DNA from 3 places in the Bacillus paranthracis genome. Region 1 is predicted to be linked to each of the others. Evidence: riboswitches for the same ligand, from Rfam matches in the RefSeq annotation. Region 1 holds a riboswitch; each other region holds the start of a gene.
What was found. A riboswitch is a leader RNA that binds a small molecule or an ion and turns the genes downstream of it on or off. The one in region 1 is predicted to bind lysine.
Positions count from the first base shown of each region.

Region 2: linked by a shared signal. The riboswitch ahead of NLJ82_RS09060 (aspartate kinase) and the one ahead of NLJ82_RS14420 (amino acid permease) in region 1 are both predicted to bind lysine.
Region 3: linked by a shared signal. The riboswitch ahead of NLJ82_RS04560 (amino acid permease) and the one ahead of NLJ82_RS14420 (amino acid permease) in region 1 are both predicted to bind lysine.

Region 1 covers NZ_CP101135.1:2,797,587-2,801,844, reverse strand. The annotation lists gene NLJ82_RS14425 (iron-sulfur cluster biosynthesis family protein) at 1-68, opposite strand, end outside; gene NLJ82_RS14420 (amino acid permease) at 182-1,648, opposite strand; lysine riboswitch at 1,761-1,953, opposite strand; gene NLJ82_RS14415 (GNAT family N-acetyltransferase) at 2,277-2,726, shown strand; gene NLJ82_RS14410 (sulfite exporter TauE/SafE family protein) at 2,766-3,668, opposite strand; gene NLJ82_RS14405 (VOC family protein) at 3,875-4,258, shown strand, end outside.
Region 2 covers NZ_CP101135.1:1,769,633-1,773,890, reverse strand. The annotation lists gene NLJ82_RS09075 (YndJ family protein) at 1-478, opposite strand, end outside; gene NLJ82_RS09070 (DUF4166 domain-containing protein) at 484-1,089, opposite strand; gene NLJ82_RS09065 (DoxX-like family protein) at 1,093-2,001, opposite strand; lysine riboswitch at 2,193-2,379, shown strand; gene NLJ82_RS09060 (aspartate kinase) at 2,579-3,808, shown strand; gene NLJ82_RS09055 (VOC family protein) at 4,158-4,258, shown strand, end outside.
Region 3 covers NZ_CP101135.1:890,494-894,751, forward strand. The annotation lists gene NLJ82_RS04555 (ABC transporter permease) at 1-720, opposite strand, end outside; gene NLJ82_RS04560 (amino acid permease) at 781-2,205, opposite strand; lysine riboswitch at 2,353-2,536, opposite strand; gene racE (glutamate racemase) at 2,737-3,567, shown strand; gene NLJ82_RS04570 (DUF3626 domain-containing protein) at 3,680-4,258, shown strand, end outside.

The sequences.
Region 1 (4,258 bases):
ATTTTTTTATCTTCACGTTCTAATCTATGTATAGCTGCTATTGCTTCATCAGTAATGCGAATGTTCATTGTATCCCAACCTTTATTTATATTTCCTTTATTATTGCAAAAACAGGGGCAATAGGGAAGCAAAGAGGTTTGCAATAAAAAACGAGCAAACAAATTTGTTTGCTCGTCTCCCTTTATTTCAGTTCACATTTATCAAGTGGAATGACTTTTGTTTTTTTCGTAAATTTGTATCCTAACCAAAGTACTAAAAAGAGTGGTAAACCGATGTAAGAAACGAGTACGCCGTTCCAATCGATTGATTCACCCATAAATGCGCCGTAGTTTTGACCTAAAATTACGATGACGCAAAGTGCAAATGCGAAGATTGGTCCGAATGGGAACCATTTTGCTCTATAAGGTAAGTCATTTAAATCTTTTCCTTGTGCGATATATGCTTTACGGAAACGGTAATGACTAATTGCGATTCCAACCCATGCGATAAAGCCAGACATTCCAGATGCATTTAATAACCAAATGTATACAACACCGTCACCGAATAAAGAAGCAATGAAAGCGATACTACCGACAATCGATGTTACGATTAATGCGTTAACAGGTACGCCGCGGCTATCTAATTTACCAAGAAACTTCGGTGCTTTCCCTTGGCGAGCTAAATCCCAAAGCATACGAGTTGATGCATACATACCAGAGTTACCAGCAGATAGTACTGCCGTTAAAATAACAGCGTTCATAACAGAAGCAGCGAAGGCAACGCCCGCTTTTTCAAAAATAAGTGTAAATGGACTTACTGTTACATCACTTGCGGCAAGACTTTCAGTTGTATAAGGAATTAATAAACCGATAACGAGAATGGCAAGGATATAGAATAAAAGGATACGCCAAAAGATCGAGCGAATTGCTTTCGGAATATTACGCTCTGGATCAGAAGTTTCACCAGCAGCTACCCCAAGTAATTCAGTTCCTTGGAAGGAGAAACCAGCTGCCATAAATACTCCGATAATTGCCATGATACCACCGTTAAATGGTGCATCTGCAACAGTGAAGTTTTTAAATCCAACCGTTTCGCCGCCCATAATTCCGAAAATCATCATAAACCCGACAATTAAAAAGATAATAATCGTAGCTACTTTAATAAGTGCAAACCAATATTCAGATTCACCAAATCCTTTAACAGATAAGTAGTTTAAAAGGAAAATAATAGCTAAACATAATCCGCTCCAAATGAGGGAAGGAGTATCTGGAAACCAAAATTTCATAATTAATGTTACTGCAGCTAGTTCAGCAGCAATCGTAATGGCCCAGTTATACCAATAGTTCCATCCAAGTGCAAAGCCAAGTGATGGATCAACAAATTTTGTTGCGTACGTGCTAAAAGAGCCAGTAACAGGCATGTAAGCTGCGAGTTCAGCTAAGCTTGTCATTAAAAAGTAAACCATAATTCCAATTGCGGCGTATGCAATTAATGCCCCGCCAGGTCCAGCTGAATGGATGACACCACCGCTGGCAAGAAATAGTCCGGTACCAATTGTACCGCCGAGAGAAATCATCGTAAGGTGCCTTGATTTTAGACCGCGTCTTAATTCACCTTTTCCTTTTGTAGCTTCTGTTTTAGAGGTAGCTTGATTCGTTGCGCTATTCATGTTCAACACTCCTTTTCTTGTAAGATAGGAAGGAGCGGGGGAGAAAAATACAAAAAACCGCCAAAGGAATTTGGCGGAACGTTTCACAAATAACCACCCCATCATACCCTTCCGTTAAGATAGCACCCCACGTTTACACGGTAATTTTGTAAACGTGACAGTTCTGTTCCTTTCGGAGACAGCCCCAGCTCATATTTCCAGAGAAGAAATATAAACTTCGGCAACTTTTCCTTTCAAACGGAGTCGGTGACTTTCTCTGTGTCTCGTCCGTTTTACTCTTAAAAGTCGCAACCTCTACCTCATCGGATTGATGAGGATTTGATATATTGCTAAGATTTTTAATATATGGCAATTGTAATGAGTTTCTGAATATATTGCAAGATATTTTGTAGGAAAAAATCAAAAAATATCGGTTATTGTATAGGAAACGCTTGCAAAACTCCACCCGAACCTACTATTATGTAACAATAAGCAAAGAAAAAATTGTTATACAAATGTTTCGCAAAAAATATTGAAAAACCCTTCAAAAATTAAAAGAAAATTCAGAAAATATAATTCGACATTCATAATCAGGTCATATTTTTTGATATAATTAGAGTAACGTGTAAGTAAAAAAGGGGAAATCAAAATGAAATTAGAAACAGAAAGGCTCTATATAGTGCCGTGTACAGAAGAGAGTATTCACGTTGCTAACGAGCAAGGATATAATAGTGGTCCTCATGTTGTAGGGCATGTAGAAAATGTAAAACAGGATAAGGATTTATTACCTTGGGGCGCGTGGTATGTCATTCGAAAAGAAGATGACATCGTTCTAGGTGATATAGGGTTTAAAGGGAAACCAAATGAGGAGCATACAGTAGAAATTGGTTACGGTTTTATTGAGAAATATTGGAATAAAGGGTATGCGACAGAAGCTGTAAGAGAACTAATAAATTGGGCTTTTCAAACTGGAGAGGTAGAAACAATTATTGCGGAGACACTTCTTGAAAACGAAAGCTCGATTCGTGTATTAGAGAAATTACATATGAAGAGAACTGGCACTACAGAAACAATGATTAATTGGAAAATAGAAAAATAAAAAATACCGCTCGAAGTATATCGGGCGGTATTTTTATCGTTAAGGTAGCATTTGTTTTTGATCATTCGGATATCCGGCTGTCGGTGTGTTAGAATGCTTGGAATGATTACGAACAGCAATGAAAATAGAAATAATAACGACAAGACCAATTGCCACGTAAGAAAGGGAAATAATCGTTGGATCCACTTTAAATGTAGTAAGTAGTGTACGAATGTTTGTAAAGATAATAAGGCCACCAACTAATACGCCAAGTAAATGAGAAGGTACGATGCGCACTAACCATGCAGCGATTGGAGCTGCGACAATACCGCCAAGCATTAACGAAAATACCCAAACCCAACTTACTTGTTCCCAACCGAGTGAGATGAAAAAACCAATTGTTGCAGCGAGTGAAACAGGAAACTCACTCGTATCTACAGATCCGATAACTTTTCTAGCTTCATTTCCTCTTGCTAAAAGTACAGGTGTCGTAATCGGCCCCCAGCCACCACCACCAGTTGAATCAACGAATCCAGCGAATAAGCCAAGCGGAACAAGTTGTTTAGCAGACATACGTTTCTTTGAAGTAACAACTTGTTTTTGAATAATGAATCGTAATAAAATATAAACCCCTAAAGTAAATAAAAATACAGAAATGTACGGTTTAATTACATCCCCAGGTAAATTGCTTAAAAAACATGCTCCAATAAATGCGCCAATTGCTCCTGGTAATGTAAGCCTGGAAACAGTATATTTATCAACGTTTCCAAATTTGATGTGAGATGCACCAGAAGCGGCGGTTGTAACGACTTCAGCTAAATGAACAGAAGCGGAAGCGACAGCTGGTGCGATACCAAACATTAGTAAAAGCGAGGTAGATGTTACCCCGTACGCCATTCCAAGTGCTCCATCGATCAATTGAGCGAAAAATCCAATAATAGCAAAGACAATTAATTTCTGCATAAATAATCCCCCTGTAATAGTAAATGAAAAAGGCACTTTTCCCGTGTGAGAAAAGTGCCTTTGGTTTTTCCAATCAGCAATAATGAAATTTGTTTCATTATAATACACATTAATCGTATAAATCAACTAGGTTTTAAAGTTTTTTGAATTGAATGAAAGAAAAATAAAATATACAATAAAAGGATGGAGAGAAAGGGGAGAAAGACATGTTATTATTTGATCACCTCGTACATGCAGTGAACTGTACACCGGAGGAAGCGGCAAAACAAATGCAGGAGCGTGGATTTCATACTGCACTAGGCGGAGAGCATACTACTTGGGGTACTTGGAATAGTTTATGTTATTTTGATTTATCATATATAGAATTTTTAGCAGTTCAACATGAAGAAAAAGCGAAGAAAGCAGATAATCCATTAGTACAAGAAACGGTAGTGAAATTACAAGACGGTGAGGGTATGCTTCAAATCGCAATTCGAACAGATGCAATTGAAGAGCTAGCAGTAAAGTTTAGTAAGCACGGTTTACATACGATAGGACCATTTGAAGGGAAACGTATGAGAAAAGATGGCCGTCTTTTAGAATGGAAAATG
Region 2 (4,258 bases), 1.0 Mb from region 1:
GCAATAGAAACGCCGAATAATGAAAGTGTGCAGCTGTGAGTAAAACGATGTCAGAAGTAAACTGCATAATCGAAATCTTTGCTACAGAAGCAAAAAACCAAAAACCACCTAAAAACAAATAAATAAACGCACTATCGATAGCTGTCTCTTCTAACGGTGTCCATCCTCTTTCTAGTAATCTATTTATACCAAATAACGCAACGATCCCCGTATATACAAACCAAATTATCGCAAAGATATATTGATTTGTTACGAAAGCTAACATTGCACAAATCGCTGCTATCGGATATAAAAACGATACAGATTTATAAAATAATACATACGATCCATTTCGTGCTCTTTTATCAATAATACAAAAAGACATCGGTATACATAACAAAATAGATAATAAAATAATTGCTTCAACTGGGTTTACATTTGACCACTCACATATTAGAAAAATAATATAACAAGCAAGCCCAACTATTATATTTTTCATATCATTTATTTCCTCTCCACAAATGTTCCCCTATATGAAAATAATGAACCAATTAACGGATTGCGTACTTGTACATGAATTCGAAAGCACTGTTTTGTTTCATCATAACTTTCTACAATGTTGGCCTCTCCGTATAAGAATCTAGGTAACGGGATTTTTCTTCTAAACATGTAAAACCATTGTTTCTTTGAAGAAATATGCATCGCCCCCATCTCATCAATATGAAAATTCAGTGTAGAAACAAGTATGTGTGGTTCACCAAAATAATCTACAATTTCATTTTCATCGAATTTCATTACCGCATTAAAATATCTTTTCTTATTACGAAAGTAAAAAGTACGATTCCATCGCACAAATTCATTTCCGTTTCCATCTCGCTCAGCGGTATTATGTATTGTAAATGGCACTTCCTTCCCCCGCTCAGAGAAAAACATTCGAAACTTCGATGCAATTTTTAATATCAATTTTACGAAAAAAGAACCTCCGTAAATTTCATCCATCTTTCCTTCTCCAGTAAAGCTATTTTCTTCTGTAATCTCATAACGTTTCTGTAATTTTGGATGAAGTTTTTTATAAGAATCCCCTAATAGTCTTTCATACATATTAGCCATACATTATCCCTTTCTCTTCCTCTTGCAATTTTTTGCACTTGGTAAATCAAAACTATTTATATAACCGACAATCGATACCCCCATTAGTAAAACGTTTAATGTAATTGGATTAAACGGCTCTGTAAAGCTTACGATATTCGTAAATCCTGCCACTATCGTTAAGGCTATTAACATAAAAATATGTAGTATAAATAATTTTTGTTTTGGAACTGGAAATAGCCATATGATACCAAAAATAATTTCTAACATCCCTATTACTTTAAGAATTGCAATACTATTTCCAGTTGAATCAATAATCGCAGAAAGCATCTTCATCTCTTCTGGATGACTGAAAATTATTTTTGGGAAGATCCCTTGATACATCCATACAAATGCAAATAAAAAACATACGAGCCAATATGTCATTGTTCTTCTAATTAGCAACCTAGGATGAAGCCCCTTTTCTAACCATAATTTTAAAGCATCAAAACTCCAAGCAGTCGCCCAGCCTAATAACGGCCGAAACATATAGAAATCTATTACATTCCCTATACGACCAAACCTCGTATCATAATCATATTGCGTCTCAAAATGAATGTGTTCTTTACGGGGTGTATACTTCCAATAACCACGCCCTATTTGAATAAGTGATAATTGATTTTCTGTCCAAAATTTTAAAGAAGAAATCCGTTCACCTGTTTCTTTTCTTATTTCACCTATCGATTCCCCTTCCCCAGCTATTTCAAGTCCAAATCCGATTTTTGTTTTATATAAAAATTTCTGTGGTTCTCCTTCTTTTTTCTCTAAATATGAAATTTCAGTAAAGCGGGCATCCCATTCTGTATGTATATGTGGTTCTTGCGTGTATTCCCATAATTTCTCCATTGTTGTGTTCATTTCTGTTGAAACATAAATAGGCTTTTTCCCTTTCATTCTTCCACCTCCAATGCACTATAATTTTAATGTACATGTAATAAATTTATTTTGCTACATTTTTCACAAACTCCCTCATAAAAAGATAGAATTTTTAAAATATATATAAAACACTTGATTCCTCGAAAAATTTAAATTATTATAAAACAAATGTTACCAACAACTTCATAAATCAAACACTCTCGCCTAAAACGTGAGATAGAGGTTGCGATACTTATGAGTATTCTAATGGAGACACAGAGATGTCTATGAAATTAGATGAAAGGAAGTATTGCCGAAATCGATATATTTCTCTGTATGTATCGATTGGGGCTGTTTTCGAATAGAAACAGAACTGTCATATGTACAGACGTGTACGTATGAAGAGCTATCTACAAAAAAGAGATATCATTTTTATGGTATTCCTTTTTTGGCGGTTTTTTTATTAGCTCCGTTTTCTGTTTCCCTTTTCCTGTAACAGCACCATCCTCACTTATTTGAGATGGTGTTTTTTGTTTTTCTCTGGTAACTACAGGAATATTGGGATTTATATATGTCCTAATCTATTCTTAAAAATGGATGAAAGAAGGAATTCGTAATGGAAACGATTGTACAAAAATTTGGTGGCACTTCTGTCGGAAGCGTTGAACGCATTCAACATGTAGCAAATTTAATTATTGAAGAATATGAACGAGGACATAGTATCGTCTCTGTCGTTTCAGCAATGGGGAAAAGTACAGACGAACTTGTAGCACTTGCTAACGCGATTACAGAAAATCCGAGTAAACGCGAAATGGATATGCTTCTATCAACAGGAGAGCAAGTCACTATTTCATTATTAACAATGGCATTACAAGCAAAAGGTTATAACGCGATTTCATTAACAGGATGGCAAGCTGGTATTACGACAGAATCTGTACATAATAGTGCACGGATTACTGACATTCATACAGATCGAATTCAATCTTATCTTGCTGAAGGTACGATTGTTATCGTAGCTGGCTTCCAAGGCGTTAGTGAAAACCATGAAATTACAACGCTTGGACGCGGTGGTTCTGATACAACTGCTGTTGCATTAGCTGCTGCACTGAACGCAAAAAAATGTGATATTTACACAGATGTGACTGGCGTATATACGACGGATCCACGAGTTGTAAAAGATGCTTATAAATTAGATGAAATTTCTTATGACGAAATGTTAGAACTTGCAAATCTCGGTGCTGGTGTATTACACCCACGTGCTGTTGAGTTTGCTAAAAATCATAATGTCATTTTAGAAGTTCGCTCAAGTATGGAACAAGAAAATGGAACAATTGTAAAAGGAGAATGTACCATGGAACAACAATCAATCGTTAAAGGTATTGCATTTGAAGATAATATTACACGTATCACATTGAAAGGATTGGAACAAGGCTCGCTTTCAACAGTTTTCTCTACATTAGCAGCGGCACATATTAATGTAGATATCATCATTCAAAGTATTACAAATGAAGGAACTGTTCATCTCTCCTTCTCCATCCATTCTAATGATTTAAGAGAAACATTAGAAGTATTGGAACAAAATCAAGAGGCACTTCACTATGAATCAGTAGAATATGAAAATCATTTAGCAAAAGTATCAATTGTAGGATCTGGTATGGTCTCTAATCCAGGTGTTGCTGCGAATATGTTCACTACTTTAAAAGAAGAAGATATTCATATTAAAATGGTAAGTACATCAGAAATTAAAGTGTCTGTCGTTATTGACCGCCTTCATTTAGTAACAGGTGTCGAGGCGCTGCATCAATCATTTATGGCGAAAATTGAGCCTTTAGTGCAGATGAGCTAATTTCTACTAGTAAAACTTAAAACAAATTATATGAATCTACTTCCTTCCTATATAAATAGAAAGCTATTTGCATATAGAGTAATAAGAAATGTATTTATCATTTAAATAATACACTTCATTCTATACAACGATCGGGCCCTTTAAGAGCATACAGCGTAGAAACATTTTTCGGGGAAGTCGCGGTATTGTTTGTTAACAAGATACTATATAGCACAATTAAAAATAGCTTGTCACATTTCCCTATACTGTGACAAGCTATTTTTTGTTTGGAAGGAGTTTATAACTTTTTAATAGTATAATTATGTAGATGGTTAGATCATACACTTTTACATATAAGGAGATAAAGACAATGACAAACAACAAATTACTCAGAATGGATAATGTCAGCATCGTTGTAGAATCCCTTGATCATGCAATCTCTTTCTTCGAGGAGATTGGTTTGAAACTCGA
Region 3 (4,258 bases), 1.9 Mb from region 1:
ATTTAGTTGCGGAACATCAGTGAAGATGCTAGCAAATTGATAAAAACGAACGTTCATTTTTTCTTCTTGCTCGATTATGTAATCCCATGGTATTCGTTTTGTAGGCTGTTTTTTCGTGTATAGAAGTAGGAAAGCAAGTAGTAAGAGTAATCCACCTAATATGAGAACATTTGCTACATAAAACAGCATATAAATGACTAGGGCGTTACAAGCAATACGAATAATCAGCCATATATTTTTTTCGTGACAATCACGCCACATCCAATGTATGTATATGTTCCAAGCTTTCGTAACCATTAAAATGATAAAGATTGTACATAAGAAAGGTATCGTTAATTGTAATGATTGCAGTGCAAGCGGAACGAGAATAAGAAACGTAAATAACAATGGGAAAAGCTGAATGATGTAATTGTATAGAAGAGATTTTTTGAAATAAGAAGTTAATTTCTCTTCTAGTGCTAGTAAATAGACAGCGTCAGGTTTCTGAATAAATGTACGAATAGGGCATCTCGTTATAATGAATGTAAGTACAATCGTGATGAGTAGTAAAGATATTCCTTTAGAAGGAGATGCTTTTAGAAACTGAGCATAATAGTATGCACCAACACATGAAATAAAGATAAAGCTATATAGTAAACCGTTAATCATACGTGCAAAGTATGTAATGATATTTTGCATATGTTGTTGGAAACGGCTGCTCCATAGTGATTCGATTGACATGTTTTTCACCTCTTTGTTCTATTATATATGTTTTGTAAAAGAAAAAACGAGCAAATTGCGTTATGCAACTTGCCCGTTTTTCTTTTCGTTATTTTTTTTCTGATCACGATTCATTAATGGATAGAAGGCAAAGCCGATTACGAATAAACCAATTCCGAGAAGGAATGTTTTTATATCGGCTGCGCCCGTTTTAATAACCCATAGTGCGTAGCAAAGTGCAATCACTGCGACTATGCCATCTGTAATTCTTGCCCGTATTTCATTTTTATACGTTTCACCAGTTGCGACTAGTTTTAACTGGAAGATTGGTGAAACGAGATATGGAATGAGGTAGGCCAGTGTCGATACAGTAATAACGAATGTATAAGCTTCCGCAATTGTTCCTGATAATGTTGAGAATAAGAACACTTGCGACATAATGTTTGTTAATCGTAATGAATAAATTGGACTTCCTTTTTTGTTTGTTTTTGTGAAGAAGGAAGGGAAGAAACCTTCTTTTGCTGCTTGATACGGTACTTCTGAGCTTAATAAAATCCAGCCTAAGATGGAACCGAATAGGGAAGTAAGAGCAAGTAATGCCATCAGTTTCCCGCCGCCATGACCCATTGCAGCGTTTAGTGCATCTGCTAATGGACGTTCAGAAGCTTGTAATTTATCAATGTGAAGTACACCCATTGTTAAAATTGTAATTCCTAAGTAAATCGCAACTGTAATAAGTAATCCCGCAACTGTTGCGCGTTTTACCGTTTTTGGAGAAACGGCCCGGTTTGATAAAAGAACCGCTGATTCAATTCCGATAAATGCCCAAAGCGTCGTAAGAGCAGCTAAGTTTACTTGTGAAAGTAGACCGTGTGATACACCTGATTTATCGATCATCGGTGTGTACCATTGTCCAAACTTAGAAGCTTCGAATGCAAATAACGTAACGACGATAAATAAAAGGAATCCAGTTACTTTCGTTGTTGTTGCTAAGAAGTTTAGCTTTCCAGCTCCGCTTACACCGTTTGTTAATATAATATGAGTTCCCCAAAGTAAGATGGAACAAATCGTAAATGTAATTAGTTTTCCGACTTCTACATTAAAAGAACCGATTGAAAATAGTAGTCGTGTATCTTTCATAATCGGGAAGAAGAGTGATAAATATCCCGCAAATGATGTAATGATGGCAACGTTACTTGCCCAGTTTGCAACCCAATATCCCCATACCATACTGAAACCAGCCATTTTTTTCTTTTTTGGTGTTGAGAATAAAGCATATGCATGACTTTGTGGTCCTGTCGTTAAATCAGGACGACGAATTGCTAAATTACCGAAAACAAGAGCTAGCATTAAAACACCAAACCCTGTTGTTAACCAAGCTAAAGTGACACCGAGAGGGCTTGCTGTTTGTGCCAACGTACTTGGCACCATGAAAATACCAGCGCCAACCATATTACCGACAACGAAAGCTGTGAGTACCCAAAAGCCCCATTTTTTTTGTTGCATAGAAAATACCTCCAAAGTTAGTATAACCAAGTCAAGCGAGGAGATATGTATGTCTTCCTGAGTCAGGAAGAGAAGTCCCAAACAAAACAAAAAAAGCACGTAATTTGCCGCTACATGCTTTCTATCTTATAAGAAACCCACGACATACCTCTCGATAGCTCTCCACAAACGAAACGTTTGTGACAGTTCTGCACTTATTAAGTAGCAGACCCAGCAAGCGTGCATGGTGGACACGGGCTTACTTCGGCAATCATTCCTTTCTCATTCGTTCATCAATGCCACTACATCTCCTGAAATGATACTCTTAATGACTGCAACCTCTACCTCACCGAGATACGAATGAGGATTTAAATATTAATTTAACGTATTTAAGAGTAACAAATGAATTTTTATACGTCAATGGATATAATAATAATCAGATTATAGAGAAGAGTTTGTGATTAAAAGCAAGAGGGATTATTATGTAATATTGAATTTTCATAATATAATAAATGTTGTTGGCGCTAGATGATTGAAAAGGGGATGAAGTATATGTCTGTATGTCATAAACATTCAGTAATAGGTGTGTTAGATTCGGGAGTTGGGGGATTAACAGTTGCGAGCGAAATTATAAGACAATTGCCTAAAGAGAGCATTTATTATATTGGTGATAATGAACGTTGTCCGTATGGGCCAAGAAGTGTAGAAGAGGTACAATCTTTCGTATTTGAAATGGTTGAGTTCCTCAAACAGTTTCCGTTAAAAGCTCTAGTTGTAGCATGTAATACTGCTGCAGCTGCTGCATTGACTGCGCTGCAAGAAGCACTTTCTATTCCGGTTATTGGCGTTATACATCCAGGAGCAAGAGCGGCAATTAAAGTGACGAAGAAAGGGGAAATCGGAGTAATTGGAACTGTAGGTACGATAAAATCTAATATGTACGAAAAAGCATTGCATGAGCTTGATACATATTTGAAAGTGCATAGTCATGCGTGCCCGACCTTAGCTACAGTTGTAGAAAATCAATTAGAAGATACAGCATATGTAACCGAGCAAGTAAAACAAGCTTTACTGCCATTAACGAAAGAAGATATAGATACGTTAATTCTTGGGTGTACGCATTATCCACTTTTAGAGTCTTATATTAAAAAGGAACTAGGAGAGGATGTAACGATTATTAGTTCTGCAGAAGAAACAGCGATAGAGTTAAGCACAATTTTACAGCATAAAGGAATTTTGTCTGACAATCTGAATCCTGAGCATCGATTTTTTACAACAGGCTCTGCCTTATCATTTGAACATATTGCTGAGCGTTGGCTAGGATATCACATTTCTGTAGAATGTGTGGATTTACCCGTAAAGAATGCTCGCATCTGTAATTAGACTGTATGAAAGTACTTTTTGTTCAATAAATCAGGTTAGTTGCATAAGAAGGAAAAAATGCACTTTTAATTGAAAGGATTAAGGTCATTTCAATTAAAGGGGAGATTGGATTATGGAATTATTAAGGTCTCAATTATTTGCTTTAGAGTATATTTCAAAATATGCAGAGAACGAAAAACGTGAGGCGAAAGCAACAATTAATCATATACTTAACATGTGTAATATTACAGATGAAATATTTGAAGAAGTTGTCGCTAACTTAAAATCTCATGCAAGGATTGCTTTACACTTTCATCCAGACAGACTCGATTCGAGTATGAAAAGTGTTGCTGAAGCATTGTTTGAACAAGGAATATATAAAAGTCAGTTTGAAACATTGCTATCTAATGGAAGTGTGTCTGCTTATCCTGGCGGTGAACGTGACCTTTGGGAACAGAGAATATTTGGAGGAGCATATCAATTGGAAGGTGTAACGAATGATCAACGGCCAAAGTATGGGGCGCTAAATTTGATGTTACATCCAGATGGGCCGGCTCCGCGTTTTGGATCCTGTTATTTTCTCTTATCTCCAAAAGTTTCTTATCGCTCTACATATACGTATTTAGATTCGCATCAAGATCCAAAAGAAAAGGGGACTTATGAGGAGTTTGATATGATTTTAGCTGCTCTTTTGGAAGAAACATTCGTAAGA